Regions from separate parts of the Streptomyces sp. CA-278952 genome, predicted to be linked through region 2. Evidence: riboswitches for the same ligand, from Rfam matches in the RefSeq annotation. Region 2 holds a riboswitch; each other region holds the start of a gene.
The links. Region 2 has a riboswitch for cobalamin ahead of N7925_RS10690 (ribonucleoside-diphosphate reductase subunit alpha). Riboswitches for the same ligand answer to the same signal wherever they lie in the genome.
Positions count from the first base shown of each region.

Region 1: it holds a riboswitch for cobalamin, as region 2 does, so the genes downstream of both, N7925_RS23050 (ABC transporter substrate-binding protein) here and N7925_RS10690 (ribonucleoside-diphosphate reductase subunit alpha) in region 2, are expected to answer to the same signal.
Region 3: it holds a riboswitch for cobalamin, as region 2 does, so the genes downstream of both, N7925_RS28965 (cobalamin biosynthesis protein) here and N7925_RS10690 (ribonucleoside-diphosphate reductase subunit alpha) in region 2, are expected to answer to the same signal.

Region 1 covers NZ_CP112880.1:5,138,241-5,147,674, forward strand. The annotation lists gene N7925_RS23010 (immune inhibitor A domain-containing protein) at 1-998, shown strand, start outside; gene N7925_RS23015 (hypothetical protein) at 1,123-1,554, shown strand; gene N7925_RS23020 (isochorismatase family protein) at 1,586-2,176, opposite strand; gene N7925_RS23025 (nicotinate phosphoribosyltransferase) at 2,418-3,746, opposite strand; gene clpS (ATP-dependent Clp protease adapter ClpS) at 3,826-4,143, shown strand; gene N7925_RS23035 (DUF2017 domain-containing protein) at 4,214-4,825, shown strand; gene N7925_RS23040 (amino acid permease) at 5,205-6,650, shown strand; gene N7925_RS23045 (M67 family metallopeptidase) at 6,782-7,204, shown strand; cobalamin riboswitch at 7,277-7,442, shown strand; gene N7925_RS23050 (ABC transporter substrate-binding protein) at 7,496-8,494, shown strand; gene N7925_RS23055 (FecCD family ABC transporter permease) at 8,491-9,434, shown strand, end outside.
Region 2 covers NZ_CP112880.1:2,471,353-2,480,786, forward strand. The annotation lists gene N7925_RS10670 (carbon starvation CstA family protein) at 1-1,739, shown strand, start outside; gene N7925_RS10675 (YbdD/YjiX family protein) at 1,736-1,939, shown strand; gene N7925_RS10680 (hypothetical protein) at 2,075-2,752, shown strand; gene N7925_RS10685 (GNAT family N-acetyltransferase) at 2,840-3,349, shown strand; cobalamin riboswitch at 3,414-3,537, shown strand; gene N7925_RS10690 (ribonucleoside-diphosphate reductase subunit alpha) at 3,674-6,088, shown strand; gene N7925_RS10695 (ribonucleotide-diphosphate reductase subunit beta) at 6,088-7,104, shown strand; gene N7925_RS10700 (hypothetical protein) at 7,101-7,316, opposite strand; gene N7925_RS10705 (helix-turn-helix domain-containing protein) at 7,398-8,378, shown strand; gene N7925_RS10710 (D-Ala-D-Ala carboxypeptidase family metallohydrolase) at 8,440-9,177, opposite strand; gene def (peptide deformylase) at 9,349-9,434, opposite strand, start outside.
Region 3 covers NZ_CP112880.1:6,544,415-6,553,848, forward strand. The annotation lists gene N7925_RS28960 (cobyric acid synthase) at 1-1,344, opposite strand, end outside; gene N7925_RS28965 (cobalamin biosynthesis protein) at 1,394-2,365, opposite strand; cobalamin riboswitch at 2,503-2,632, opposite strand; gene N7925_RS28970 (hypothetical protein) at 2,784-3,014, opposite strand; gene N7925_RS28975 (inorganic phosphate transporter) at 3,027-4,289, opposite strand; gene N7925_RS28980 (class II aldolase/adducin family protein) at 4,567-5,226, shown strand; gene N7925_RS28985 (alpha/beta hydrolase) at 5,347-6,474, shown strand; gene N7925_RS28990 (hypothetical protein) at 6,659-8,008, shown strand; gene N7925_RS28995 (ABC-F family ATP-binding cassette domain-containing protein) at 8,386-9,434, shown strand, end outside.

The DNA.
Region 1 (9,434 bases), 2.7 Mb from region 2:
GCGCGAAGCAGTGGTGGAGCGACATGGGCGACGACCTGTCGAACACCCTGACCCGCTCGGTCGACCTGACCGGCAAGTCCAAGGCCACGCTGGACCTTTCGGGCTGGTACGACATCGAGGCCGACTACGACTACCTCTACACCGAGGTGTCCGACAACGGTGGCGCCAACTGGACCGCGCTCGACGGCACCGCCGACGGCAAGGCCATTCCGCGCGACGCCAGTGACAAGCCGGCCCTGACCGACGTCTCGGGCGCGTACAAGAAGCTGTCCTTCTCCCTGGACGCCTACGCGGGCAAGAAGGTCGACCTCCGCTTCCGCTACCAGACGGACGGCGGCGCGGGCGGCAAGGGCTTCGCGGCCGACGCCATCACCGTCACGGCCGACGGCGCCGCGCTCTTCTCGGACAACGCCGAGGGCGACGACAACGGCTGGACCGCGAAGGGCTTCTCGCGCATCGGCGAGTCCTTCACCCAGGACTACCCGCAGTACTACATCGCGGAGAACCGCCAGTACGTGTCGTACGACGAGACCCTCAAGGTCGGCCCGTACAACTTCGGCTTCTCCGGCACCCGTCCGGACTGGGTCGAGCACTACGCGTACCAGAACGGTCTGCTGGTCTGGCTCTGGGACACCTCCCAGAAGGACAACAACACCTCCGTCCACCCGGGCCAGGGTCTGATCCTGCCGATCGACGCGCACGCCAAGCCGCTGAAGTGGAAGGACGGCTCGCTCCTGCGCAACAAGATCCAGCCGTTCGACGCGCCGTTCAGCTGGTACCCGAACGAGGGCTTCACGCTCCACAACGCGGACGTCCCGCTGCACATCAAGCCCGCCCTGGGCAACCCGGTCTTCGACGACCGCAAGGGCACCTACTGGTACAAGGAGAACCCCACGGGCAGTGTCAAGGTTTCTGACACGAACACCCGCATCTCCATCGTCCACGAGCCCCGCAACGGCTCGACGATGAGCGTGCTGGTCAGCCCCTCGGGCCGCTGATCAAGTAAAGCCGCAGGTCACGCCATGATCGGCCGTCGCCCCCTAGCGGGCGGCGGCCGATCGTGTTTAGGTGCGTCTTGTTCACATCCTTATTGACACGACGTCTCACGGGGGAGCGCGGAGCATGGCAGGCGGAGGTTTCTGCAGGTTGCCGAACGGCACGGTGGTGGTCGCACTGACCCTGACCAGACCGGCCGACGGAACAGGCCCTTACGGGGGTACGGGAGCGGGGCCCGGGGGCCCGGTGCGGGTGCTGGTGCACGCGGCGAACCGGGCGCGCGCCCTGACCAGGCTGCGCAACCTGGGGCTGCGGGCGGTCTACCTGCGCGGCAACGACCGGCCGCCCACGCCGGACGAGGTCACGGCCGTGCTGCACCATCCGGACGGTCTGCTGTGGCGGGCCGCCCCGCAGGCGGACCCGGCGGGCCTGTCGGGCCTCGCACCCCCGTCGCCCTCGTCTTCCCAGTCATCCCAGTCGTGCCAGGAGCTGTGGCACCCGATCAGGGCCCTGCTGGGCCCCGCCGGGTACGCCGGACCGGCCCGCCCGGCCGCGTAGGCGGGCGAGGCCTGATCCGGGCGCGGTGGGGTTACGGCGTGACGACCGGCGTTCCGGAGAGCTTCACGCCCGCCGTGCGCATCTGGGTCAGGGCCCGTTCCGTGGTCGCCCCGGACACGCCCGCGGTCAGGTCGAGCAGCACCTGCGTGACGAAGCCCTCGCGGGCCGCGTCCAGCGCGGTGGCCCGCACGCAGTGATCGGTGGCGATGCCGACGACGTCGACCTCGGTGACGTCCCGGTCGCGCAGCCACTGGGCGAGTCCGATGCCGTTCTCGTCGGAGCCCTCGAACCCGCTGTACGCGGCCGCGTACGCCCCCTTGTCGAACACCGTGTCGATCGCGCCGGAGGCGACGGCGGGCGCGAAGTTCGGGTGGAAGCCGACCCCCTCCGTACCGGCGACGCAGTGCACCGGCCAGGAGTGCTCGAAGTCCGGGCTGGGCGAGAAGTGGTCGCCCGGGTCGATGTGGTGGTCGCGGGTGGCCACCACGTGGCGGTAGCCGGGCTGGGCGTCGCCGATCAGGTCGGTGATGGCGGCGGCGACGTCGGCACCGCCCGCCACCGCGAGGCTGCCGCCCTCGCAGAAGTCGTTCTGAACGTCCACGACGATCAATGCGCGGTGCATGGCGGGTGTCCTTCGGTGGGGGCGGGAGCGGATGGGCGGCGGGGCGGTAGCTCGTGGGGCCGGAGCGGGGTGGCGCCGAGCGGAGGGGGATGCCGGGGTGTCCGGGTGTGTCCGCGGGTTCGAGCCTAGGCACTGGACCGTCACAATCAAGCCCGTCCGCCAAACCCCCGGTTCCGGATCCGGCCGGTCCGGACGGCCGGGGCGGCCCCCGCGGGCCGCCCCGAGCCGCCCCGAGCCGTTCTCAGGCGTACTCGGTCGGGATCACCGGCTCGCCCCGGGACAGCTGGATCGCCGACATCGGCAGCCCCCCGCGCGCGGCCACGTGCCGCTCCCGAATGGCCTCCAGGGGCTCCCGCGCAAGCACCTCGCCACCGCGCACCAGCTCCACCAGCAGCTGCCGGCCGGCCAGCTCCTCGGGGACCGGACCGGTGCCGATCACCTCGGCCTCGGCGACGCCGTTCGCGTCGGTCCGGCGGGCGGCCCACTTGCGACCGCCCTTCGACGACTTCGCCCCGAGCGACTTCTTCGCCACCGGCACCAGCGGAGCGTCCGGCTCCGCCGAGCCGGCGCGGGCCACCAGCTTGTAGACCATGGAGCAGGTGGGATGCCCGCTCCCGGTGACCAGCTGGGTGCCGACCCCGTACGCGTCCACCGGCGCGGCGGCCAGCGAGGCGATGGCGTACTCGTCCAGGTCCGAGGTCACCACGATCTTCGTCTCCGTCGCCCCCAGCTCGTCCAGCTGCTGCCGCACCCGGTGCGCGACCAGGAGCAGGTCCCCGGAGTCGATCCGTACGGCGCCCAGCTCGGGCCCCGCGATCTCGACGGCCGCCCGGACCGCCTCGTTCACGTCGTACGTGTCGACCAGCAGCGTCGTCCCCCGTCCCAGCGAGTCCACCTGCGCCCGGAACGCGTCGCGCTCGGTGTCGTGCAGCAGGGTGAAGGAGTGCGCGCTCGTGCCGACGGTCGGGATCGCCCAGCGGAAGCCGGCCGCCAGGTCGGAGGTGGCGTCGAAGCCGCCGACGTACGCGGCGCGGGCCGAGGCGACCGCGGAGAGCTCGTGGGTGCGGCGCGCGCCCATCTCGATCAGCCGGCGGCCCCCGGCGGCGGCCGACATCCGTGAGGCGGCGGCGGCGATGGCGGAGTCGTGGTTGAGGATGGAGAGGATCACCGTCTCCAGCAGCACGCACTCGGCGAAGGAGCCCTCCACCCGCAGGATCGGGGAGCCGGGGAAGTAGACCTCGCCCTCCGGGTAGCCCCAGATGTCGCCGTTGAAGCGGTAGCCGGCCAGCCATTCGAGGGTGGGCTCGTCGACGATCTTCCGCTGCCGCAGGAAGCCGATCATCTCGTCGTCGAAGTGGAAGTTCTCCACCGCGTCCAGCACCCGGCCGGTGCCCGCGACGACTCCGTAGCGCCGCCCCTCGGGCAGCCGGCGGGTGAACGCCTCGAAGACCGAGTGCCGGTCGGCGGTGCCGGCCTTGAGGGCCGCCTGCACCATGGTCAGCTCGTACTGGTCGGTGAAGAGCGCGGTCGACGGAACGCCGACCCGTCGCCCGAGGTCCGCTGAGTTCATGGCTGGGATGCTACCCCCTATTCGTCAAACTGACGAGATGTGGGGTCCGTTTATGCGTGGGACCCGCCCGGGTGGCAGCATGGGACAGGTGAGCGTTGCTACCCCGCTAGAGATCGAACGTCCCGATTCGGCCGAGGAGACCTTCGCGGTCCCCGAGCCGGACGTCCCGTGGGTGACGCTCGTCCACAATGACCCGGTCAACCTGATGAGCTACGTGACCTACGTCTTCCAGGCCTACTTCGGCTACCCGAAGGACAAGGCCCACCGGCTCATGATGGACGTGCACCAGAAGGGCCGCGCCGTCGTCTCCAGCGGGAGCCGCGAGGAGATGGAACGCGACGTCCAGGCCATGCACGGATACGGACTGTGGGCCACCCTCACCCAGGACCGCAACTAGAGCCGCCCGGGCCCGCCCGACCGCCCCGCCCTCCCCCCCCCGCCCCGTTCGACCCACCATCGGAGAATCCATGGCCGGCCATTTCGAGGCCACCCCAGGCGGCGGCGCGGCCGTCGCGCTCGACGAGGTCGAGATCTCCATCCTGCGCTCCCTCGCCGTCCAGCTGCTCGAACTGATCGGCCCCGGCGAGACGCCCGCCGACGGCGAGGACCCGCTCGCCGCTCTCTTCGCCGAGGGCCCCAGCAAGCCGCCGTCCGACCCGGCGCTCGCCCGGCTCTTCCCCGACGCCTACGGCGGCCCCGGCCGACCCGCCGAGGGCGGAAAGCCGGAGGAGGAGCTCCGCGAGCTGTCCTCCGAGTTCCGCCGCTTCACCGAGAACGACCTGCGCTCCGGCAAGCGCGAGGACGCCGTCACCGTCGTCCGCACCCTGGACGCGCTCTCGCCCTCCGGGGACGGCGGCGCCGTCCTCACCCTCACCGGCGACGAGTGCCGCAGCTGGCTGCGCTCCCTCAACGACCTGCGCCTGACCATCGGCACCCGGCTGGAGGTCTCCGACGAGGACGAGGGAGGCGAGGGCTCGCTCTACCGGCTCCCCGACGCCGATCCGCGCAAGCCGATGGTGATGGCCTACCTCTGGCTCGGCGCACTCCAGGAAACGCTCGTCGAATCGCTCATGCCGTAAGCCGTAAGCCGTAAGCCGTAAGCCGCAATGCGGTGATGCGGTGAACAGAGAGGGCGCCCCCCGCCACGCCGGGGCGGGCGCCCTCCGTTCGCTCAACGGACGCTCAGATCCGCATAAAGATCACACCAAATGATTCGGTGTTTTCGTGCCGGACAGAACCCCTTGCCCGCTTTTTCCTGTGTCGTGCGCCACAGAATGTCCCACCGTGTCCCCTGACGGCCGTGATAAATCTTCACGACCGCCCGGGGACGCCACCCCTGTTCCCGGGGGCGCCACGAACCGGCCGAACGCCGGCGGCACTCCATCCATATCCGGGGGGATCAGGACCTGGTCCGCTGCCTTGTGAGGCGCGGATCGGCGTGGAGAAAGGCGCACCACCATGACATCGGCGCAGGTCGACGAGGGACAGGCCGACAAGGGCCGGCCCGGCGGCGACGCCGGGGATTCCGGGACCAGTGGCGAGGGATACCAGCGCGGGCTGGGCGCTCGTCAGATTCAGATGATCGCCATCGGCGGAGCCATCGGCACCGGGCTCTTCCTCGGCGCGGGCAAAGCCATCGACCGGGCCGGACCGAGCCTCATCCTGGCCTACGCCATCGCGGGCCTGGTCATCTTCTTCATCATGCGGGCCCTGGGCGAACTCCTCATGTACCGCCCGGTCTCCGGCTCCTTCTCGGAGTACGCCCGGGAATTCCTCGGCCCGTTCTTCGGATTCGTCACCGGCTGGACCTACTGGCTCTTCTGGGTCGTCACCGGAATCACCGAAGTCACCGCCGCCGCCACCTATATGACGTACTGGTGGAACATTCCGCAGTGGCTGTCCGCCCTGGTCTTCACCGTCATTCTGTACGGCGCCAACCTGATCTCCGTGAAGCTCTTCGGTGAGCTGGAGTTCTGGTTCTCCATGGTCAAGGTCACCGCGATCATCGGCATGATCCTGATCTGCGCGGGCGTCCTCACCGTCGGATTCTCCGACGCCGGCGACACCGCCACCGTCGCCAACCTCTGGAACGACGGCGGCTTCTTCCCCAGCGGCATCACCGGCACGCTCATGACGCTCCAGATCGTCATGTTCGCCTTCCTCGCCGTGGAACTCGTCGGTGTCACCGCAGGGGAGTCCAAGGACCCCGAGACCGTGCTGCCCAAGGCCATCAACACCGTGCCCTGGCGCATCGCCGTCTTCTACGTCGGCGCGCTGATCATGATCCTCTCGGTCGTGCCGTGGTCCACCTTCAAGCCCGGCGTCTCCCCGTTCGTGAAGGCCTTCGAGGAGATGGGGTTCAGCGTCGGCGCAGCCATCGTCAACTTCGTCGTCCTCACCGCCGCGCTCTCCTCCTGCAACTCCGGCATGTACTCCACCGGCCGCATGCTCCGCGACCTCGCCCTCAACGGCCAGGGCCCCCGCGCCTTCACCAAGCTGACGAAGAACGGCCTGCCGCTGGTCGGCACCACGTTCTCCGCCGCCCTGATGCTCGTCGGTGTGGGGATCAACTACCAGTGGCCGGGCGAGGCGTTCAACTACGTCGTCTCCTTCGCCACCATCTCCGGCATGTGGGCCTGGATCATGATCCTGTGCAGCCAGATCCGCTACCGCCGCATGGCCGACGCCGGTCTGCTCCCGCAGTCCTCGTTCAAGGCCCCCGGAGCCCCGTACACGAGCTGGTTCGCGCTCCTGTTCATCGGGATGGTCATCGTGATGATGGCGATCGACAAGGACGCCAGGATCTCGCTCTACTGCGCACCGCTGTGGGCGCTCATCCTCTTCGTCTCCTACCGGGTGCTCCAGTCGCGCACCCCGGAGAGGACCACCGCCGGCACCCCCTGACCCCGGGGGCGGGCCCCACACCGCCCCCCTCCCGGACCGCTCCGGCCGCCCCAACGGCCGACGTGTCCAGCATGCGGCCCCTTCCGTACCACCCACCGGTACAGAAGGGGCCGCCTGCATATCCTGGCGCCATGCTGACCATCACCCAGACGCTCTACGACCAGATCGTCGCCCACTCCCGCGCCGACCACCCCGACGAGGCGTGCGGAGTGGTCGCGGGCCCGGCCGGGACGGACCGCCCCGAGCGCTTCATCCCGATGCTCAACGCCGCCCGCTCGCCCACGTTCTACGAGTTCGACTCGGCCGACCTCCTCAAGCTCTACCGCGAGATGGACGACCGCGACGAGGAGCCCGTGATCGTCTACCACTCGCACACGGCGACCGAGGCCTACCCCTCCCGCACCGACGTCACCTACGCCAACGAACCCGGCGCCCACTACGTCCTGGTCTCCACCGCCGACACCGACGACGCCGGACCCTTCCAGTTCCGCTCGTACCGCATCGTGGACGGCGAGATCACCGAGGAAGACGTGCGGATCGTCGAGGCGTACTGACCCACCAGGGACCCACCAGGACCCATCAAGCCCACCAGGGACCCACCAGGGTGCCCCCGCAGGGCCCCCGCACGGGTCTGGCACACTGCCCCCAGACCCATCAAGGCAGCAGGAAACCAGGAAGCCGGTGCGAATCCGGCACGGTCCCGCCACTGTGACCGGGCCCCCTCCCACGCGGACGACTCCCCAGCGGACGACGTCGCACCGGAGGGCGGCCCGGAAGTCAGGAACTGGCCCGCCGCCTTCTCGCATCGACCAGGGGACGCGGAAATCCCCCGGAGAGGCCTCGCCATGTCCCGGCGCACCCCCGCGCTCATAGCCGCCGCCGTGCTGCTCCCGCTCGCTCTCACCGCCTGCTCCACCACCCCGGACGGCGACGCCGCCACCGGGGACAAGGCCGCGGCCAAGAGCGACGGATTCCCGTACACCGTGAAGAACTGCGGTGTCACCACCACGTTCAAGGCCCCGCCGAAACGCGTCGTCACCATGAACCAGCACGTCACCGAGATCATGCTGGAACTGGGCCTGAAGAAGTCCCTCGTCGGCACCGCCTACCTCGACGACCAGGTCCTGCCGAAGTACAAAGAGGACTACGCGTCCGTCCCGGTCATCGCCAAGGAGTACCCCTCCTACGAGCAGGTCCTCGCCGCCAACCCCGACTTCGTCTACGGCGGCTACAGCAGCGCCTTCGCCGCCGGCGACGGCCGCAGCCGGCAGGCCCTGGAGAAGTCCGGCATCGAGAGCCGGCTCAACACCGAGAGCTGCACCAAGGGCGACCAGCCCATGGACACCCTCTACGAGGAGATCCGCCAGGTCGGCCGCACCTTCGGCGTCCCCGACCGCGCCGAGGCCTGGATCAAGCAGGCCGAGGCCGACAACGCCGCCACCGCCGAGAAGCTCGCCGGCCTGAAGCCCCTCTCCGTCTTCGTCTACGACAGCGGCGACAAGACCGCCTTCACCGCGGGCGGCGAAGGCATCGGCAACGAACTGATCGAGCGGGCCGGCGGCACCAACGTCTTCGCCGACCTCGACAAGCCCTTCGGCGACGCCTCCTGGGAGAACGTCGTCGCCCGCAAGCCCGAAGCCATCGTGATCTACGACTACGGGGCCACCACCGTCGAACAGAAGAAGAAGCGACTCCTCACCGACCCGGCCCTCGCCGACGTCCCCGCCGTCAAGAACCAGCGCTTCGCCGTCATGCCGCTCTCCGACGCCGTCCTCGGCGTCCGCGCCCCCGCCGCCATCGACAAACTCGCCGCCCAGCTCCACCCGGGGGCCACCACCCCGTGAGCTGCCGCACCCCCGCACCGCGGCGGCTCCTCCGCTACACCCTGGTGCTCGGCGCCCTCGCCGCGCTCCTCGCCGCCGCCGTGCTCGCCGCACTCGCCCTCGGCTCCGTCCGCATCCCGCCCGGCCAGGTCCTCTCCATCCTGACCGGGCGGGCGGACGCGAGCCCCTTCCGCACGATCGTCCTGGACGTCCGGCTGCCCCGGGTCCTGCTCGGCATCGTCGTCGGCGCCGGACTCGCCGTCATCGGCACCGTCCTCCAGGCCCTCGTACGCAACCAACTCGCCGACCCGTTCCTCCTCGGCGTCTCCTCCGGAGCCTCCACCGGCGCCGTCCTCGTCATCGTCCTCGGCATCGGAGCCACCCTCACCACCACCGTCACCATCCCCGCCGCGGCCTTCGCGGGCGCGCTGCTCTCGCTGCTCCTCGTCTACACCCTGGCGCGCGGAGGAGGCGGCCTCACCACCAACCGGCTCGTCCTCGCCGGAGTCGCCGTCTCGTACGTCCTCTCCGCCCTGACCAGCCTGATCCTGGTCACCTCCGCCCGCGCCGACCACCTCCAGGAAGTCCTCTACTGGACCCTCGGCGGCCTCGGCGCGGCCCGCTGGGACATGCTCGCGCTCCCCACGGTCACCCTGGCCGCCGGCACCGCCGTACTCCTCACCCTGGCCCGCCCGCTCGACCTCCTCCTGATGGGCGAGGAGGGCGCGACCGTCCTCGGCCTCGACACCGCCCGCTTCCGGGCCGCCGTCTTCGTCCTCGCCTCCCTCATGACCGGGGCGCTCGTCGCGTACAGCGGAGCGATCGGCTTCGTCGGGCTGATGGTCCCGCACATGGCCCGGATGGCCGTCGGCGCCGCGCACCGCGCCCTGCTCCCGGTCGTCGCCCTCGGCGGGGCGGTGTTCCTGGTCCTCGCCGACCTGGCCGCCCGGACGCTCGCCGC
Region 2 (9,434 bases):
GTTCGCTCGGCCAGATGGCGCGCGACGAGATCGGCCCGGTCGGCGGGATCGCCGCCCTGGTCGCGGTCTTCATAATCATGATCATCCTGCTCGCGGTCCTCGCGCTGGTCATCGTGAACGCGCTCGCACACTCGCCGTGGGGCGTCTTCTCCATCGGCATGACGATCCCGATCGCCCTCTTCATGGGCGTCTATCTGCGCACCCTGCGGCCCGGCAAGGTCAGCGAGGTCTCCTTCATCGGCGTCGCGCTGCTGCTTCTCGCGATCGTCGCGGGCGGCTGGGTCGCCGAGTCGTCGTGGGCGGACTTCTTCACGCTGGAGCCGGCCACGCTGGTCATCTGGATGATCGTGTACGGGTTCTTCGCCTCCGTGCTTCCCGTCTGGCTGCTGCTGGCCCCGCGCGACTACCTCTCCACCTTCATGAAGGTCGGCACGATCGGGCTGCTGGCCCTGGGCGTGGTCGTCGCCCTGCCGACCCTGAAGATGCCCGCGGTCACCGACTTCGCGACCAGTGGCTCGGGCCCGGTCTTCGCCGGCTCGATGTTCCCCTTCGTCTTCATCACCATCGCCTGCGGCGCGCTCTCCGGCTTCCACTCCCTGGTCGCCTCCGGCACCACGCCGAAGATGGTCCAGAAGGAGACGCAGATCCGGATGATCGGCTACGGCGCCATGCTGGTCGAGTCGTTCGTGGCGATCATGGCGATGATCGCCGCCTGCATCATCGACCCCGGTCTCTACTTCGCCATCAACGCACCCGCCGGCGTGATCGGCGACAGCGTCCAGTCCGCCTCCCAGGCCGTGGCCAACTTCGGCTTCACCATCACCCCGGACGCCCTGGCCCAGGCCGCCAAGGACGTCGAGGAGGCGAGTCTGCTCTCCCGGACCGGTGGCGCGCCCACGTTCGCGCTCGGCATGGCGGAGATCTTCTCCGCGGTGGTCGGCGGGACCGCGTTGAAGGCGTTCTGGTACCACTTCGCCATCATGTTCGAGGCGCTCTTCATCCTCACCACCGTGGACGCCGGCACCCGGGTCGGGCGCTTCATGCTCCAGGACATGCTGGGCAACGTCTACAAGCCGTTCCGTGAGGTCAGCTGGAAGCCGGGCGTCTGGTTCGCCAGCGCCGTCGTGGTCGGCGGCTGGGGCTACTTCCTCTGGGTCGGCGTGCACGACCCGCTGGGCGGCATCAACCAGCTGTTCCCGCTCTTCGGCATCGCCAACCAGCTACTGGCGGCCGTCGCGCTGGCCGTCTGCACCACCCTGCTCGTCAAGTCCGGCCGCCTGAAGTGGGCGTGGGTCACCGCGGTCCCGCTCGCCTGGGACGTGGCGGTCACCCTCACCGCGAGCTGGCAGAAGATCTTCTCCGACGACGTCAAGATCGGCTTCTTCGCCCAGCGCGACAAGTACCAGGCGGGCATCGACGCGGGCGAGGTGCTGGCCCCCGCGAAGAGCATGGACGACATGCGGACCGTCGTCACCAACTCCACCGTCGACGGGGTGCTGAGCGCGCTCTTCGCGCTCCTCATCATCGTGGTGCTCGTGGACGCCGGGCGGGTCTGCTACAAGGCCATCCGCGACCCGGAGAGCGTCAAACTCCACGAAACCCCCTACGTCGAGTCCAGGCTCGTCGCCCCGGCCTCGCTCTTCGCGACCAAGGAGGAGAAGGCCGAACTGGCCGCCGCCGGAGTCGGCCCCGAGGGCGGCATCCGCAAGGAGGCGGCGGAGACGGGGAGCCGGACATGACGGTCGGGGACGTACGACGGGTGGCCGGACGGATCCGCTGGTACGTCCGTGAGCTGACCGGCGAGTCCACGTACGACCGCTATGTGGCGCACGCGAGGACCCACGATCCGGACACGCCGGTGATGACCCGTCGTGCCTTCGAACGCAGCCGCATGGACGCCCGCGAGGCGGACCCCCGCGAGGGCTTCCGCTGCTGCTGAGCACCACCACCGGCCGATCGGGGCCGCCGCACCCCTGCCAGGGACGCGGCGGCCTCTTTTCGCGCCCTCGCGCGGGCCCGGTCGCCGGTCGCATTCTCCGTGCGCGGAGCCCTCGCCGTACGAAAGGATGTGCCCATGACATCGCATCCCCGGCCGCCCCGGCTCCGTCCCGTACTCACGACCTTGGCGCTGGCCCTGAGCCTGGCGGCGGCGACGGGCTGCGGCACCGAGGTGGCGCCCGACGCGGGGGCGGCGCGGAGCGGATCGGCGGAGCCGGCGCCCGACCGGGCGGAGCTGGAGGCGCGGGCGCTGGCCGTGCAGACCGTGGCGGAGCACGTGTGGGTGACCGAAGTCCCGGGGTTCACCCTGGCCCGCCAGTCGGTCGGGGTGATCGGCGACGACGGGTTCGGCAGCGTCTACACCGCGCCCGACGGCGGGCAGATCCAGCTGCGGGTGGAGCGCCGGGTGCACGCCGGGGCCGACTGTACGAAGGACCCCGCGCCCGCCGGCGGCCAGGAGCCGCTGGTGACGTGCGAGCGGGACGGCGAGCAGTGGTACCGGGCCACGGAGTCGGGCCACGCGTACGCACGGGAACGGGGTGGAGTCGTGGTCACCGTGAGCGGGGCGCCCGAGGAGGTGGACCGGGCGACGCTGCGATCGGCGGCGCGGGCCGCCCACCGCGCCGACGACCACGAGCTGGACCAGGTGCTGCCGCCGGCCGACGAGACCGGGGGGCGGCAGCCGGTCGAGCGCGGCGACCTGCCGCCGGTGGGCGACGGCGCGCCCAACAACGACGTGGGAGCGAGCGGCTGACAGGGGAGCGAGCGGCTGACGCGGGAGCGAGCGGCCGACGCGGGAACGAGCGGCCGACGCGGGAGCTGACGTGGGAGCGAATGGCTGATGGATCTGACGATCAGGGCGGCGGAGCCCGGCGAGTACACCGTCCTCGGCGAGATCATCGCCGAGGCGTATCTCGGCGACGGTCTGCTGGACGGCCCGCAGGACCCGTATCTGCTCAGACTGCGGGCGGTGGAGCAGCGCGCGGCCGAGGCCGAGGTCCTCGTCGCGCTCGACGTGGACGGGGCCGTGCTCGGCGGCGTGACGTATGCCGCACCCGGCACCCCGTGGCGCGACATCGCGGGCGCGGACGAGGCCGAGTTCCGGATGCTGGCGGTGGCCCGCGAGGGGCGTGGGCGGGGCGTGGGAGAGGCTCTCGTGCGGGCGTGCGCCGAGCGCGCCCGGTCCGCCGACGGCGTGCGGGCCCTGGTGCTGTCGACGCAGCCGGCCATGCTCGGAGCCCATAGGATCTACCGTCGGCTCGGCTTCGTACGGACCCCCGAACGGGACTGGGAACCGGTGCCGGGGCTACGGCTCATGACCTTCCGGCTGGAGCTGGAGGCGCCCTCCTGAGGGGCGCGCTGAATCGTCGCGACACAACATGTGGGGGCCGCTTCATCCGGCGGCCCCCACATGTATGCTCGACCTCGCTGTCGCCGCAGGGGAATCCGGTGCGAATCCGGAACTGTCCCGCAACGGTGTGATCGGTGTGCTTTTGCACACCCGCAAGTCCGAAGACCTGTCGACAGCGCGTCCGGCTCGACCGAACCGGACGCCAGACGTCCGGGTCTCGCGGATAGGCCGGTGGACGCCGTCAGCTGTGCTGCCCTGCCCCGGGTTTCGCGCTGCCCGGCTTCCCCGCCTGCCGCCGGCCCCTGCCGAGCGAGGGAAAGCCCAGTGACCATCGCGCCCGCCGATCCGGTTTCAGCTACCGAATCCGCTGCCTCCACCACGTCCGGAGCAGGCACGAACGACGGACCCGGGACCGCTCTGCTGCGGACCCTGACCGACCTCACCGTCGATCTTCCCGACACCGACCCCGGACGGGTCGCCGCCGCCGCGCTGCGCGGACGCAACGCCCGCTCCGACGAGGCCGAGCTGCGCTCGCTGGCCACCGAGGCCGCCGCGGGGCTCATCTCCGAGGACCCGGCGTACTCCCGGCTGGCAGCCCGGCTGCTGACCCGCACGATCGCGGACGAGGCCGCGGGCCAGGGCGCGACGTCCTTCTCCGCCTCGGTCGCCGTGGGACACCGCGAGGGCCTGATCGCGGAGCGCACCGCCGCGTTCGTCGCGCTCCACTCGGCCGCCCTCGACCAGCTCGTCGAGCAGGCCCTGGCGGACGGCGCGGACGACCGCTTCGGCTACTTCGGTCTGCGGACGCTGCACAGCCGCTACCTGCTGCGCCACCCGATCACCCGGCAGGTCATCGAGACCCCGCAGCACTTCATGCTGCGCGTGGCCGCGGGGCTCGCCGAGGACGAGTCGGTGCGGGCGCTGGACGAGGTCGCCGCGCTCTACGGACTGATGAGCCGGCTGGACTACCTCCCCTCCTCCCCCACCCTCTTCAACTCCGGCACCCGCCACCCGCAGATGTCCTCCTGCTACCTGCTGGACTCGCCCAAGGACGAGCTGGACTCGATCTACGACCGCTACCACCAGGTGGCGCGGCTCTCCAAGCACGCGGGCGGCATCGGTCTGTCGTACTCCCGCATCCGCGCCCGGGGTTCGCTGATCCGGGGCACCAACGGGCACTCCAACGGCATCGTGCCGTTCCTGAAGACGCTGGACGCCTCCGTGGCGGCGGTGAACCAGGGCGGCCGGCGCAAGGGCGCGGCGGCGGTCTACCTCGAGACCTGGCACGCGGACATCGAGGAGTTCCTGGAGCTCCGCGACAACACCGGTGAGGACCAGCGGCGTACGCACAACCTGAACCTGGCGCACTGGATCCCGGACGAGTTCATGCGCCGGGTCGACGCGGACACCGAGTGGTCGCTGTTCTCCCCCGCCGACGTGCCCGAGCTGGTCGACCTGTGGGGCGACGCGTTCGACGCGGCCTACCGGGCGGCCGAGGCCAAGGGCCTGGCCCGCAGGACGATTCCGGCGCGTGAGCTGTACGGCCGGATGATGCGGACCCTCGCGCAGACCGGCCAGGGCTGGATGACGTTCAAGGACGCCTCCAACCGGACCGCGAACCAGACCGCCGAGCCGGGCCGGGTTGTGCACTCCTCCAACCTGTGCACGGAGATCCTCGAGGTCACGGACGACGGCGAGACGGCCGTCTGCAACCTGGGCTCGGTCAACCTGGGCGCGTTCGTGGCGGACGGCTCGATCGACTGGGACCGCCTGGACGCCACCGTGCGGACCGCCGTGACCTTCCTCGACCGGGTCGTCGACATCAACTTCTACCCGACCGAGCAGGCCGGGCGCTCCAACTCCCGCTGGCGGCCGGTCGGCCTGGGCGCGATGGGCCTCCAGGACGTCTTCTTCCAGCTGCGGCTGCCCTTCGACTCCCCCGAGGCCCGCGCGCTCTCCACGAGGATCTCCGAGCGGATCATGCTCGCCGCGTACGAGGCGTCCTGCGACCTCGCGGAGCGGTCGGGCCCGCTGCCCGCCTGGTCCGAGACCCGGGCGGCGCGCGGGGTGCTGCACCCCGACCACTACGACACCGAGCTGAACTGGCCGGAGCGCTGGGACGCCCTGCGCGCCCGGATCGCGAAGACCGGCATGCGCAACTCGCTGCTGCTGGCCATCGCGCCGACCGCCACGATCGCCTCGATCGCCGGGGTGTACGAGTGCATCGAGCCGCAGGTCTCCAACCTGTTCAAGCGCGAGACGCTCAGCGGGGAGTTCCTCCAGGTCAACGCCTACCTGGTGGACGAGCTGAAGAAGCTCGGCGTGTGGGACTCCCGCACCCGCGAGGCGCTGCGCGAGGCGAGCGGCTCCGTGCAGGGCTTCGGCTGGATCCCCGAGGATGTGCGGGCGCTGTACCGCACGGCGTGGGAGATCCCCCAGCGCGGCCTGATCGACATGGCGGCGGCCCGTACGCCGTTCCTCGACCAGAGCCAGTCGCTCAACCTGTTCCTGGAGACGCCGACGATCGGCAAGCTCTCCTCGATGTACGCGTACGCCTGGAAGCAGGGGCTGAAGACGACGTACTACCTGCGTTCGCGCCCGGCGACCCGGATCGCCCGTGCCGCGTCCGGCCAGGCGTCGGCCGCCGCCCCGATCCCCGTACAGCAGGCGTCGGCTCCCGACGCGGACGCCCTCGCCTGCTCCCTGGAAAACCCCGAGTCCTGCGAGGCCTGCCAGTAATGAGCACCAACGACCACAAGAACCTGCTCGACCCGGGCTTCGAACTGACCCTGCGTCCCATGCGCTACCCGGACTTCTACGAGCGCTACCGGGACGCGATCAAGAACACCTGGACCGTGGAGGAGGTCGACCTCCACTCGGACGTCTCCGACCTCGCCAAGCTGTCGCCGGGTGAGCAGCACATGATCGGCCGGCTGGTGGCGTTCTTCGCGACCGGTGACTCGATCGTCTCCAACAACCTCGTGCTGACGCTGTACAAGCACATCAACTCCCCCGAGGCGCGGCTGTACCTGTCGCGGCAGCTCTTCGAGGAGGCCGTGCACGTCCAGTTCTATCTGACGCTGCTGGACACCTATCTGCCCGACCCGGACGACCGGGCGGCCGCGTTCGACGCGGTCGAGGAGATCCCCTCGATCCGCGAGAAGGCGCAGTTCTGCTTCAAGTGGATGGACTCGGTCGAGAAGATCGACCGGCTGGAGACGAAGGCCGACCGCCGCCGCTTCCTGCTGAACCTGATCTGCTTCGCGGCCTGCATCGAGGGGCTGTTCTTCTACGGCGCTTTCGCGTACGTGTACTGGTTCCGCTCGCGGGGTCTGCTGCACGGTCTCGCCACGGGCACCAACTGGGTGTTCCGTGACGAGACGATGCACATGAACTTCGCGTTCGAGGTCGTGGACACCGTCCGCAAGGAGGAGCCGGAGCTCTTCGACGACGCGCTGGAGCAGCAGGTCACCGACATGCTGCGGGAAGCGGTCGAGGCGGAGCTGCAGTTCGGCCGCGACCTGTGCGGCGAGGGCCTGCCGGGCATGAACACCGAGTCGATGCGCCAGTACCTGGAGTGCGTCGCCGACCAGCGGCTCGCCCGCCTCGGCTTCCCGACGGTGTACGGCTCGGAGAACCCGTTCTCCTTCATGGAGCTCCAGGGCGTCCAGGAGCTGACGAACTTCTTCGAGCGCCGCCCGTCCGCCTACCAGGTGGCGGTCGAGGGATCGGTCGGGTTCGACGACGACTTCTAGACCCTCGCCCAGTTCCTGAGGTAGGGGCGCCGCGCGGCCGTCACCGGTCGCGCGGCGCTCTGCGTTTCCGGGGGTCCGGCCGCGCGCCGCCCGCGTTCCGCCTCCCGCAGCTGGCGGTCGATGCGGCGTTCGCGGGCGACGCCGAGGGCCACGGGCGCCAGGACGAGGGCGAAAAGTACGGCTACGACCAGGTAGTTCAGGATTGTGTTCATGCCTCTACTCTGGACCGCCGGAACGAAAATCATCAGTGGCAGGACTGCCATGAGGCATCAAATAGCTGCCACACTCACACCATGCTGACCAATGTCGCCGCCCTCCTCCTCGACGAGGTCCATCCCTTCGAACTCGGCGTCCTGTGCGAGGTGTTCGGCCTGGACCGCAGCGAGGAAGGCCTGCCGGTGCACGACTTCGCGGTGGTCTCCGCCGAGGGCCCGGTCCTGAACACCCACGCGGGCTTCACCATCTCCACGCCGCACGGCCTGGAGCGGCTGGAGGAGGCCGACCTCATCGCCGTGCCGGCGGGCAGCCACTTCGTGCGGCGGGAGTATCCCGAGGAGGTGCTCGACGCCCTGCGCCGGGCCGTGGCGCGCGGCTCACGGGTGCTGAGCGTCTGCTCGGGGGCGTACGTCCTCGGCGCGGCCGGACTGCTGGACGGCCGCCGCTGCACCACGCACTGGCGGCACGCGGCGGAGCTGTCGCGGCGCTTCCCGAAGGCGATCGTCGAGCCGGACGTGCTGTACGTGGACGAGGGCGCGGTGATCAGTTCGGCGGGCACCGCCGCCGGGATCGACGCGTGTCTGCATCTGATCCGGCAGGAGTACGGCCAGGAGGCGGCCAACACCCTCGCCCGGCGCATGGTGGTGCCGCCGCACCGGGACGGCGGGCAGGCGCAGTACATCAGCCGCCCACTGCCCCGGAGCTCCTGCGACACGGTCGGCTCGACCCTGGCCTGGATGGAGCAGCACCTCGACCAGGAGATGAGCGTGGAGCAGCTGGCGGCGCTGGCGCACATGTCGCCGCGCACCTTCGCCCGGCGGTTCCAGCAGGAGACCGGGACCACGCCCTACCGGTGGCTGCTGCGGCAGCGGGTGCTGCTGGCCCAGCATCTGCTGGAGACGTCCGAGCTGACGATCGACACGATCGCGGGGCAGACGGGCTTCGGTACGGCGGCGACCCTGCGACACCAGTTCGTGCGGTCGCTGGGCACGACACCGAACGCCTACCGCCGCACCTTCCGGGGTCCGGCGACCGCCTCCGTGCCCGACGTCGCCTGAGCGCACCGGGCACGGAGGGGCCTGGAGGGAGGCCCGGACCCACGAGGAGACCCGGGGAGAGTCAGATACCGCAGCTGGGCGCCGACCAGAAGCGGCTGGGGCCCTGGTTGACGTGCACGTGGTCGTTGTGGCCGCTGTAACCCGGGCCGAGGATGCCCCGGAAGCCGTGGTAGCGGGCCTGCTTGGCCAGCGTGCACAGCGAGTGCGGGGAGGCGCCGAGGTCGACCGCGTCGCCGTACATATGGCGGCTGTTGGAGGCTCCGCCCACGGCCGCGTTGCAGGAGACGGAGCGGAAGCCGCTGGTGACCCGGATGGACTGGTCGCCCAGCGCGTGGCGCAGTGCCTCCAGCTTCCACATGCTGCTCAGCGCGTTGGCCTTGGCCGTGCCCGCCGCGACCTTCCCGCCGGCCCAGGTGCTGTTGCACTTGTTGAGCTCGGGGTACGTGAAGTGGATCGGCGTGCAGTCGTTGTCCTGGAGCGCGTAGAGCTTGGACTGGGTGGCCGGCCCGGCGATCCCGTCGGCGGCCAGGCCGTAGGCCGCCTGGAACCGCTTGACGGCGGCGGTGGTAGCGGGGCCGTAGGAACCGTCGATGGCGAGCACCGCGTTGTAGCCCGGGTAGCCGGCCACCCGGATCTGGAGCTGGGTGACATCGTTGCCGGTGGCCCCGGCCTTCAGGGTGCGGTTCCAGGTGTAGCAGCCGTCGGCCTGGGCGGTGCCGGCGGTCAGCACCGCACCCCCCAGCGCGAACGCAATGGTCATGACAAGTCCGAGCAGAACACGTGCGGTGCGTCTCAGCACAGGGGTCTCCCTCTGAACGTCACGGTCGATGTGCACGCGAGCCTGGCGCAGACAGCTACGCGCGTCAACTACGTCTGGGGAAACTGCAGTTATCTGCCAGGGGAGGAGCGGAAACCGACAGGGACCCGGCACCGGCGAACCGGTAACGGGTCCCTGCGGAGGCGTCCGTCCTCAGGCGTTCGGGACGACCTCGTAGCGCGGAGTGCCCTCGTCCATCTGCCGCAGCGCGTCCTTGCGCTCCCGCTTGGAGAGCCGGT
Region 3 (9,434 bases), 4.1 Mb from region 2:
CCGCCGCCCGGCGGCCCTGGCCACCTCCACCAGGAACCGCCGCCGGAACGCGTCGCTCTCCAGCGACCCGTGCCAGTGCGTCCCCCACACCGCCCCCACCCGGCACCCGTCGAGGAACGGCTCCCCGCCCCGCACGTCGGCCACCCCGTGGTGGATCTCGTACCCCTCCACCGGCTCGCCCAGCGCCGTACCGACCGGCCGGGCCAGCGTCTTGTCCCGGTCGAAGCGGACGCGCACCGGCAGCAGCCCGAGCCCGTCCACGACGCCGGCCCGCGACTCCACCTCGTCCTCGATCCGCTCGCCGAGCACCTGGAACCCGCCGCAGATCCCCAGCACCGGCCGGCCCTCCGCGGCCCTCCGCACCAGCGCGTCCGCGAGGCCCCGCTCGCGCAGCCAGGCCAGCGCCTTCACCGTGCCGCGCGTCCCGGGCACGATCACCAGGTCCGCGTCGGCCAGCTCCTCCGCCCGGTCCACGAACCGCACGACGACGCCCGGTTCGGCGGCCAGCGCGTCCACGTCCGTGAAGTTCGACATCAGCGGCACGGCGCAGACCGCCACCCGCAGCACGTCCTCGCCGTGCGGGGGAGCCACGACCGACTCCCGGACCGCACCCCGCAGGGACACCCGCAGGCCGTCCTCCTCGTCGATACCGAGCCCGTGGGCGTAGGGCAGCACCCCGTACGTCCGCCGCCCGGTCAGCCCGTACAGCATGTCCAGGCCCGGCTCCAGGAGTGAGACGTCGCCCCGGAACTTGTTCACCAGATACCCCGCGACCAGCGCCTGGTCCTCGGGTCCCAGCAGCGCCGTCGTCCCGAAGAACGACGCGAAGACGCCGCCCCGGTCGATGTCCCCCACCACCAGGACGGGGAACTGCGCGGCCCGTGCGATTCCCATGTTCACGATGTCCGTGCGCCGCAGATTGATCTCGGCCGGGGACCCGGCGCCTTCACAGATCACGGCGTCGTAGGCCGACCTCAGCTCCTCCAGACAGCCCGTCACCGTCCCGAGCAGCGTTTCCTGCCGCCCTCCGTGGTAGCCCCGGGCGCTCATCTCTCCCACCGGCTTGCCCATCAGCACGACCTGGCTGGACCGGTCGCTGCCGGGTTTCAGCAGCACCGGGTTCATCAGCGCCGTCGGCTCCACCCGGGCGGCCTGCGCCTGCATCGCCTGGGCCCGCCCGATCTCCGCGCCCTGGCGGGTCACGAAGGAGTTCAGGGACATGTTCTGGGCCTTGAAGGGCGCGACCTTCACGCCCCGGCGCACCAGCCACCGGCAGATGCCCGCCGTGACGACGCTCTTGCCCGCGTCCGATGTGGTCCCCGCGACCAGCAGCCCGCCGCTCATGCCCGCTCCCGTTCCCGTACCGCGTTCCGTGCCGGACCGTTCATGACCGTCACCGCTTCCGTCCTGTCGACGACCGCCCCGCGACCACGCGTCCCACGACCATCCGCCCCGCCACGCACACGCCGAGGGCCAGCGTGCTCACCCGGCGCGACAGCCGTACCGCGCGTTCGATGTCCGCGCCCCGCACGTCCCGCCCGGACGCCCCGTTCAGCACCGGCCGGTGCTCGACGCGCCCCGCGTACGCCAAGGTCCCGCCCAGCCGTACGCCGAGCGCCCCCGCGAACGCGGCCTCCACCGGCCCCGCGTTCGGGCTCGGGTGACGCCCCGCGTCCGCCCTCCAGGCGCGTACGGCCTCCCGGGGCCGCCCGCCGCCCGCCACGGCCAGGGCGGCCGTCAGCCGGGCGCCGGGCCATCCCGCGAGGTCGTCCAGGCGGGCCGAGGCCCAGCCGTAACGGCGGTAGCGGGGCGACTTGTGGCCGACCATCGCGTCGAGCGTGTTCACCGCCCGGAAGCCGACGAGCCCCGGCACCCCGCCGATCGCCCCCCACACCAGCGCGCCGACGACGGCGTCCGAGGTGTTCTCGGCGACCGACTCGACGACCGCGCGGGCGATGCCCGGACCGTCCAGGGAGTGCGGATCGCGGCCGCACAGGTGCGGCAGCCGCTCCCGCGCCACCTCCAGGTCACCGGCGGCCAGGGCGCCGCCGATCGCGCGGGCCTCCCGCCCCAGCGACGTTCCCCCGACGACGGACCAGGCGGTGGCGGCGGTGAGCGCGACGGCGAGCGCGGGGCGCCCCCGCACGGCGCGCGCGGTCAGCGCGGCGGCCCCCACGGCGCCTCCGGCGCAGACGAGGGTGTGCAGCGTGCCCCGGCCCCGGTCGTCTCGCCACAGCAGGGACTCCACCCGCGCGGCGGCGCGGCCGAATCCGGCGACGGGGTGGCCCCGGCGGGGGTCGCCGAGCAAGGCGTCGGCGATCATCCCGGCCGTGGCGCCGTACGCGAAAACGCGGTCGGCACGCACGGCTCAGCCGGTCGCGGGGAGAGATGTTCCGGCGCGAGGGCCTGACGTGGGGGGCATGGGAAGCGGCGCACGGCGGCCGGGCATGGCGTTGTCCTCACTCAGGGTCCGCGCCCTGGTTCGACGTGACCGGCGACGAGAGTCTCCTGGCTTCCGGATCCGCGGTTCCCCCGGCCTTCCAGCCCACGTGAGCGGGCCGTGACGTTCCGGTGTGGGGGAGCGCTCCCCGGTGACAGTGGCGGGACCGCGCCGGATTCGCACCGGCTTCCTCTGCTGTCGCCGTAAATGGCTCCGGCAGTCCACCACGCCCCGCGAACAACCGTCAACTCGCTGTTGACCTGCGAGGCTCCACTGTGCGCAGACGCACATCGGGCCGGACACACGAGGGTGTGTCCGGCCCGAGAGAGTGCGGGGTACGGGGTCAGGCGACGATCAGGTAGATCCCGTACGCGACCGCCGCCACGCACGCCGCGAAGCAGGCGTACGCGCCGGTGCGCGCCAGCGCGACCGACCCTCCGGAGGCGCTGCTTCCGGCCGTGGCGGACTGCTTGGAGAGGGCGACGATGCCCAGGGTGAAGAGGCCGACCAGCGCGACGGTGACCACGAGGCTGACACCGAACACGGAGGCGAGAGCTGCCCAGTCGATTTTCATGCGGATCTGTCCTTACACCTTGGCCGGCGGCCGGGCCGGGTCGTCGGGCGACGGGGCCGGGGCCGGGACGGCGGTTGCGAGGTCGGCGGCAGGGCCGCCGATGGGCGGCGGCTGGACCGCCGCCATGGCGGTGGTGACGACGCCCTGGGGCTCGCCCTCCCCGTCCGTGTCGTTGACGTTGGTGTGGTCCACCGGCTGACGGCGTGAGGCCACCCAGATGGCGAACGAACCGCCCACCAGGATGACCGCCGTGACGGCGATGCCCCAGGGACCCTGCTTGGTCAGGAACTCGGCGCCCGCGCCGATCAGACCGGCCGCCGGGAGCGTCAGCCCCCAGGCGACGAACATCCGGGTGGCGGTGGACCAGCGGACCACGCCCCCCTTGCGGCCGAGGCCCGCGCCCATGACGGCGCCGGAGCAGGACTGGGTGGTGGAGAGGGAGAAGCCGAGGTGCGAGGAGGCCAGGATGACCGTCGCAGCACTGGTCTGAGCGGCGAAGCCCTGCGGCGGCTGGAGGTCGGTCAGCCCCTTGCCCATCGTGCGGATGATGCGCCAGCCGCCGAGGTAGGTGCCGAGCGCGATGGCCACACCGGCGGAGACGATGACCCACAGCGGCGGGTTGGAGCCAGGGGCGAGGACGCCGCTGGTGACCAGGGCCAGCGTGATGATGCCCATCGTCTTCTGTGCGTCGTTGGTGCCGTGGGCGAGCGAGACGAGACCGGCGGAGGCGATCTGTCCGGTCCGGTAGCCCTTGGCCGTCGACTTCAGCTGGCCCTCGTCGGTGACGTTCCGGTTGATCCGGTACGTCAGTCGCGTGGCCAGCATCGCGGCGAGGCCGGCGACCAGCGGGGCGGCGATCGCCGGGAGCAGCACCTTGGTGACGACGGTGCCGCCGTTGATCGAGGACCAGCCGGCCGACATGACCGCGGCGCCGATCAGACCGCCGAACAGGGCGTGGGACGAGCTGGAGGGCAGGCCGACCAGCCAGGTCAGGAGATTCCACAGGATGGCGCCGACGAGCGCCGCGAAGATGACCTCGGTTCTGATGCCGTCCTCGTTGACGATCCCGCCGGAGATCGTCTTGGCGACCTCCACCGACAGGAACGCGCCGATCAGGTTGAGAACGGCGGACATCGCCACCGCTGTCTTGGGTTTCAGGGCGCCGGTCGAGATGGTGGTCGCCATCGCGTTGGCGGTGTCGTGGAAACCGTTCGTGAAATCGAACACGAGAGCTGTCACGACCACAATCGCAAGCAGCAGCGTGATGTGTTCCATTTACCCAGGCAATCGTTCGACGTCAGTGGCACGTGGACCGTAGGCAACCTGGATGAACGGAAGATGAACTGAGCAGGGCATTGCGGTGACCCCAAACGGAGTGTGTTGCCTCCGCTTGTCCGTGGAGGGGGCTGCGTGATGTCTGAGGGGCGGGGCGTGGGCTGCCCTCTGCCACTAGTTGGCGAACATTTTGAACGGTTGTTCGGCACCCGGAAGAGACCTCCGTCACCTGTCATGTGACGTTCCGGTTGCGCCTCTTGACCCCTACGCTCGCCCCATGAGCGAGCAGTACCCGGAATCCATCGGCCGGACCTGGCTGGACGTCGTCGAGACCGCCCGCCGCAGCGCGGCGGACGGCCTGGTCGTCGGCACCTCGGGCAATGTGTCGGCACGCGTCGGCGACCTGGTCCTGGTCACGCCCAGCGGGGTGCCCTACGACCGGCTCGGCCCCCGGGACGCGGTCGGAGTCGATCTGGAGGGCCGCCAGATCCTCGGCGACCTCGGGCCGACCAGCGAACTCCCCCTCCACCTGGCCGTCTACCGCTCCACCGACGCCGCCGCCGTGGTCCACACCCACGCCGTGCACGCCACCGCCGTCTCCACCCTCGTCACCGAGGTGCCGCTCGTCCACTACGCCGCGGCCGTCCTCGGCGGCCCCGTCCGCACCGCCGCCTACGCCCGCTACGGCACCCCGGAACTGGCCGAGGCCATGCTCGGGGCCCTGGAGGACCGCACCGGCTGTCTGCTGGCCAACCACGGCACCGTCACCTACGGCGACACGCTCGACCAGGCCTACGAGCGCACCGCCCAACTGGAGTGGCTCTGCCGCCTCTGGCTCACCGCGAGCTCCGTGCCCGGCCGCACCCCGGCCCTGCTCGACACGGCCCAGCTGGACGAGGTGACGGAAGCGCTCAAGGGATACGGCCAGCCCGGCTGATCCGCGCACCGAGCCCGCCCCCGGCGCCTCGCGGACCACCGGAGCCATGGTCCGGCCCGCGTCCGCCCCGGACGGCCCCGCCCACTGGCAGCCCGCCTCCCGCCGCACGACACTGGAGCGGTGCGCCCGGTAACCGCGACGGCAACGGCCGTCACCACGATCCTCGGCGTCGGTGCGACAGCGGTCGCGGCCGGCCGGTACGCCAGCGACGTCGCCCTCAAGGCGGCGCCCGGACGTCCCCTCCCCGCCGACCGCAGACTCACCGTGCACGCCACGGCGGCCGGACAGGTCACCCTGACCCGGTCCTTCTCGGCGCTCAGGCCCGGCACCTACGGCCTGTCCGGACCCAGCGTCCACGCGGTCGTCGGGCCCGTCGTCGAAGGGGCCTCCCAGGCCGCCGACACCGTCGTCCGCAGGCTGGAGAGCGTCGGCCGGGGGCTCCTCGAACCGGGCGTGAAAGTGCGGCTCACCCCCGCGCTGTACGACGGTGACCCGAGCGCCGACCTGGGCCTGGACCACCAGGAGGTCGAGATCCCCGGCGAGCTGGGAACCCTGCCCGCCTGGTACGTCCCCGGCGCCCGCGACACGTGGGTCATCACCGTGCACGGCCTCGGCACCACCCGGGCCCACCCCATGAACCTGATGCCGTTCCTGCGCGGACAGGGCTTCCCCGTGCTCGACCTCGCCCACCGGGGCGACCCCGGAGCCCCCCGCCCCGCGGACGGCCTCGGCCACTTCGGCGCCTCCGAGTGGCGCGACCTCGACGCCGCCCTCCGCTGGGCCCTGCGCTACGGGGCCCGCAACGTGATCGTCCACGGCTGGTCCACCGGCGCCACCATGGCCCTGTACGCCGCGGTCGAGTCCCCGCTCCGCGACCGGATCAGCGGCCTCGTCCTCGACTCCCCGGTGCTGGACTGGGCGGTCACCCTGCGCGCCCTGGCCGCGGCCCGCGGCGTCCCGGGCGCCCTGCTGCCGCTCGCCGTCCGCGCCGCCCAGGGCAGGACCGGACTGAACGCCGCCCCGCTGCTGGAGACCTCGGCGCCCGCCTCCCTGCGCACCCCGACCCTGATCCTGCACGGCCCGGACGACACCATCGCCCCCTGGAGCTCCTCCCGCGAGCTCGCCGCCAGGCGCCCGGACGTGGTCAGCCTCCACGCCGTACCGCAGGCTCCGCATGCGTCGATGTGGAACGCCGGCCCGGCCCGCTACGAAGAGACCCTGCGACGCTTCCTCACGCCCCTGATGTGAGCCGATGGAGTGAACTCTCCCGCTTGCCGTCGCACCGGGGGAACCTTTCCCGTACCGGTGAAACGCCTTCCGTTTGGGCTTTCGGGCCGTCAGGGGCAAGACTGCTCCCGTGACGTCCCGTACTCCGCGCGACTCCAGGCTGCGACTTGTCCGCCCGCGACCCCTCGCCACCGCCCGCAAGGCCGTGACGACCCGGCGTACCAGGCCGGCTCCCCGGCCCCCCGAGGGCACCCCGCCCCGGACGGAACTGGCGCGCCAGGCCAGGGCGGTACTCGCCGACGCCGTACGCATCGCCCACTGGGCGGCGGGCACGCCGGGGCCGGGCACCGCCGCCCCGCTCGCGGCCCACGCCCTCGAACGGGCGGCCACCGCTCTGGAACTCTCCCCGGCGCAGGTCCGCGCCGGCTGGGACCGGGCCCGGCTGGCCGGACTGATCGAACTGCACGGCGACACCGCCCGCCCCGGCTGGCGGCTGCGCGCCTGGGACCGGGACGACTCCGCCGTCCTGCGCGGCTGGGTGGCGCTCTTCGACGCCTGGTCGCTCGTCCACGCCGCACCCGCGGACATCGAGGCGGGGGCGGTCGCCGAAGCCGTCGAGGCCGTGCCGCAGGTGCTCTCCCTCCTCCAGCTCTCCGCGGGTCCCGTCACCGTCCCCGCCCTGCTGGACCTCCTCGGCCAGCGCGTCGCCGAACTCCGGGAGGAGCGCTGCGAAGTGCCCCTCGGACCCCGCAGAACCGCGCCCGCCACCCCGGCGGAGACCCCCGCCCGGGCAGCGGCGGCCGGGAACGGCGCCGGACCCGCCCGGAGCGCCGACCTCAACGCCCTGCTGCTCGACTGGGCCCTGGAGGGCCTCGCCGCCGTCGGGGCGCTGACGCTCGGCAGAGGGCACGCCACCCTCACCCCGCTCGGCAACTGGGCGGTCTGGGTCAAGCTGGAACAGATCTGCGTCGCCGCCCAGAGCCCGGCCGGGAACATCGAGCAGTCCGCCGCCGACATGCTCCTCGGCTGCGCCCGGCTCACCCCCGGCCCGGCCCGCGCCGAATACCGCGCCTGGCTCGCCGCCCGCACCGTCGGCAGCGCCGTCGCCGAACTGCTGGCCGTCGCCCGGGGCGAGGACGCGCTGCTGCGCGGACTGGCCTTCGAGGCGCTGAGGGTCGTCGGCGCCCCCGCCGAACCCGAGGTCCGGGCCGTGCTCGCCGAACCCTCGCTGCGGCCCTACGCGCTGCTCTGGCTCGCCGAGTACGAGGGCAACGACCCGGACGACGCCCAGGACGTCCTCAGCCGCGAGGAGGCCACCTGGCTCTGGGTCGACACCGCGGCGGCCGTCGCCGACCACGGCGAGACCGGGCTGCTGGTGCGCCACCTCGACTCCGCCGTCCAGGGCACCGTCCCGGCCCTGCTCGACGAGGTCAGGGCCGTCGGCCATCCGCGCACCGTCCAGGTCCTGGTCGCCCTGGCCGCGGCCCACCCGGACCCGGCCCTGGCCAAGGCGGTCCGCCGGGCCGCCTTCCAGGTGCACACCGGAGGAGCCTGACCCGGGGCCCCGGGCGGCCCCGGGGGCGCCCGGGAAAGCCCGACCGCCGCCGCGCCGGAGGGCAGCCCGGCCCGCCCGGTCCGCTCAGCCGGACCCCGGGGCGTACGTCCCGAAGCCCGGCCGGACCCTATAGGTGTGATGTGCGTCTCAGTCTTCCGCCGGGCCCTGACAATGCCCTTCTGGGTCCGGCCCTCGCCGCGTCCAGGCGGGTGGAGCCCCGAGCCGGATATCGGCCGGTTCGTCCCGGCGAGCACGCGGAAAAGAAGTTGCGCACCGCCAGTAGAATGGGCTGTATGGCTTTCCTCCTTGTGCATTAGCGGCGTCGAGAGACCTCCGCCCTCGTCCCTCCGCCGTCCAAACTGCCCTGGAGTTTTTCCGTGATCACCGCTTCCGGCATCGAGCTGCGCGCCGGCGCCCGCATCCTCATCGAATCCGCTTCCTTCCGTATCGCCAAGGGCGACCGCATCGGCCTCGTCGGCCGCAACGGAGCGGGCAAGACCACCCTCACCAAGTGCCTCGCGGGCGAGGGCACCCCCGCCGGGGGCACCATCACCAGGTCCGGTGAGGTGGGCTACCTCCCGCAGGACCCGCGCACCGGCGACCTCGACATCCTCGCCCGCGACCGCATCCTCTCCGCCCGCGGCCTCGACACGATCCTGCGCAAGATGCGCGAGAACGAGGAACGGATGGCGAACGGGCAGGGCGCCACCCGCGAGAAGGCGATGAAGAAGTACGAGCGGCTGGAGACGGAGTTCCTCACCAAGGGCGGGTACGCCGCCGAGGCCGAGGCCGCCACCATCGCCGCCGCGCTCAGCCTGCCCGACCGGGTCCTCGGCCAGCCGCTGCACACGCTCTCCGGTGGTCAGCGCCGCCGCGTCGAACTGGCCCGGATCCTCTTCTCGGACGCGGACACCCTGCTCCTGGACGAACCGACCAACCACCTCGACGCCGACTCCGTCGTCTGGCTGCGCGACTACCTCAAGTCCTACCGCGGCGGCTTCATCGTGATCTCCCACGATGTCGACCTGGTCGAGACGGTCGTCAACAAGGTGTTCTACCTCGACGCCAACCGCTCCCAGATCGACGTCTACAACATGGGCTGGAAGCTCTACCAGCAGCAGCGCGAGGCCGACGAGAAGCGCCGCAAGCGCGAGCGCCAGAACGCCGAGAAGAAGGCCGCGACCCTCAACGCGCAGGCCGACAAGATGCGCGCCAAGGCCACCAAGACGGTCGCCGCCCAGAACATGGCCAAGCGCGCCGACCGGCTGCTCTCCGGCCTGGAGGCCGTCCGGGTCTCCGACAAGGTCGCCAAGCTGCGCTTCCCCGACCCCTCCCCCTGCGGCAAGACCCCGCTGATGGCGGAGGGCCTCTCCAAGTCGTACGGCTCGCTGGAGATCTTCACCGACGTCGACCTCGCCATCGACAA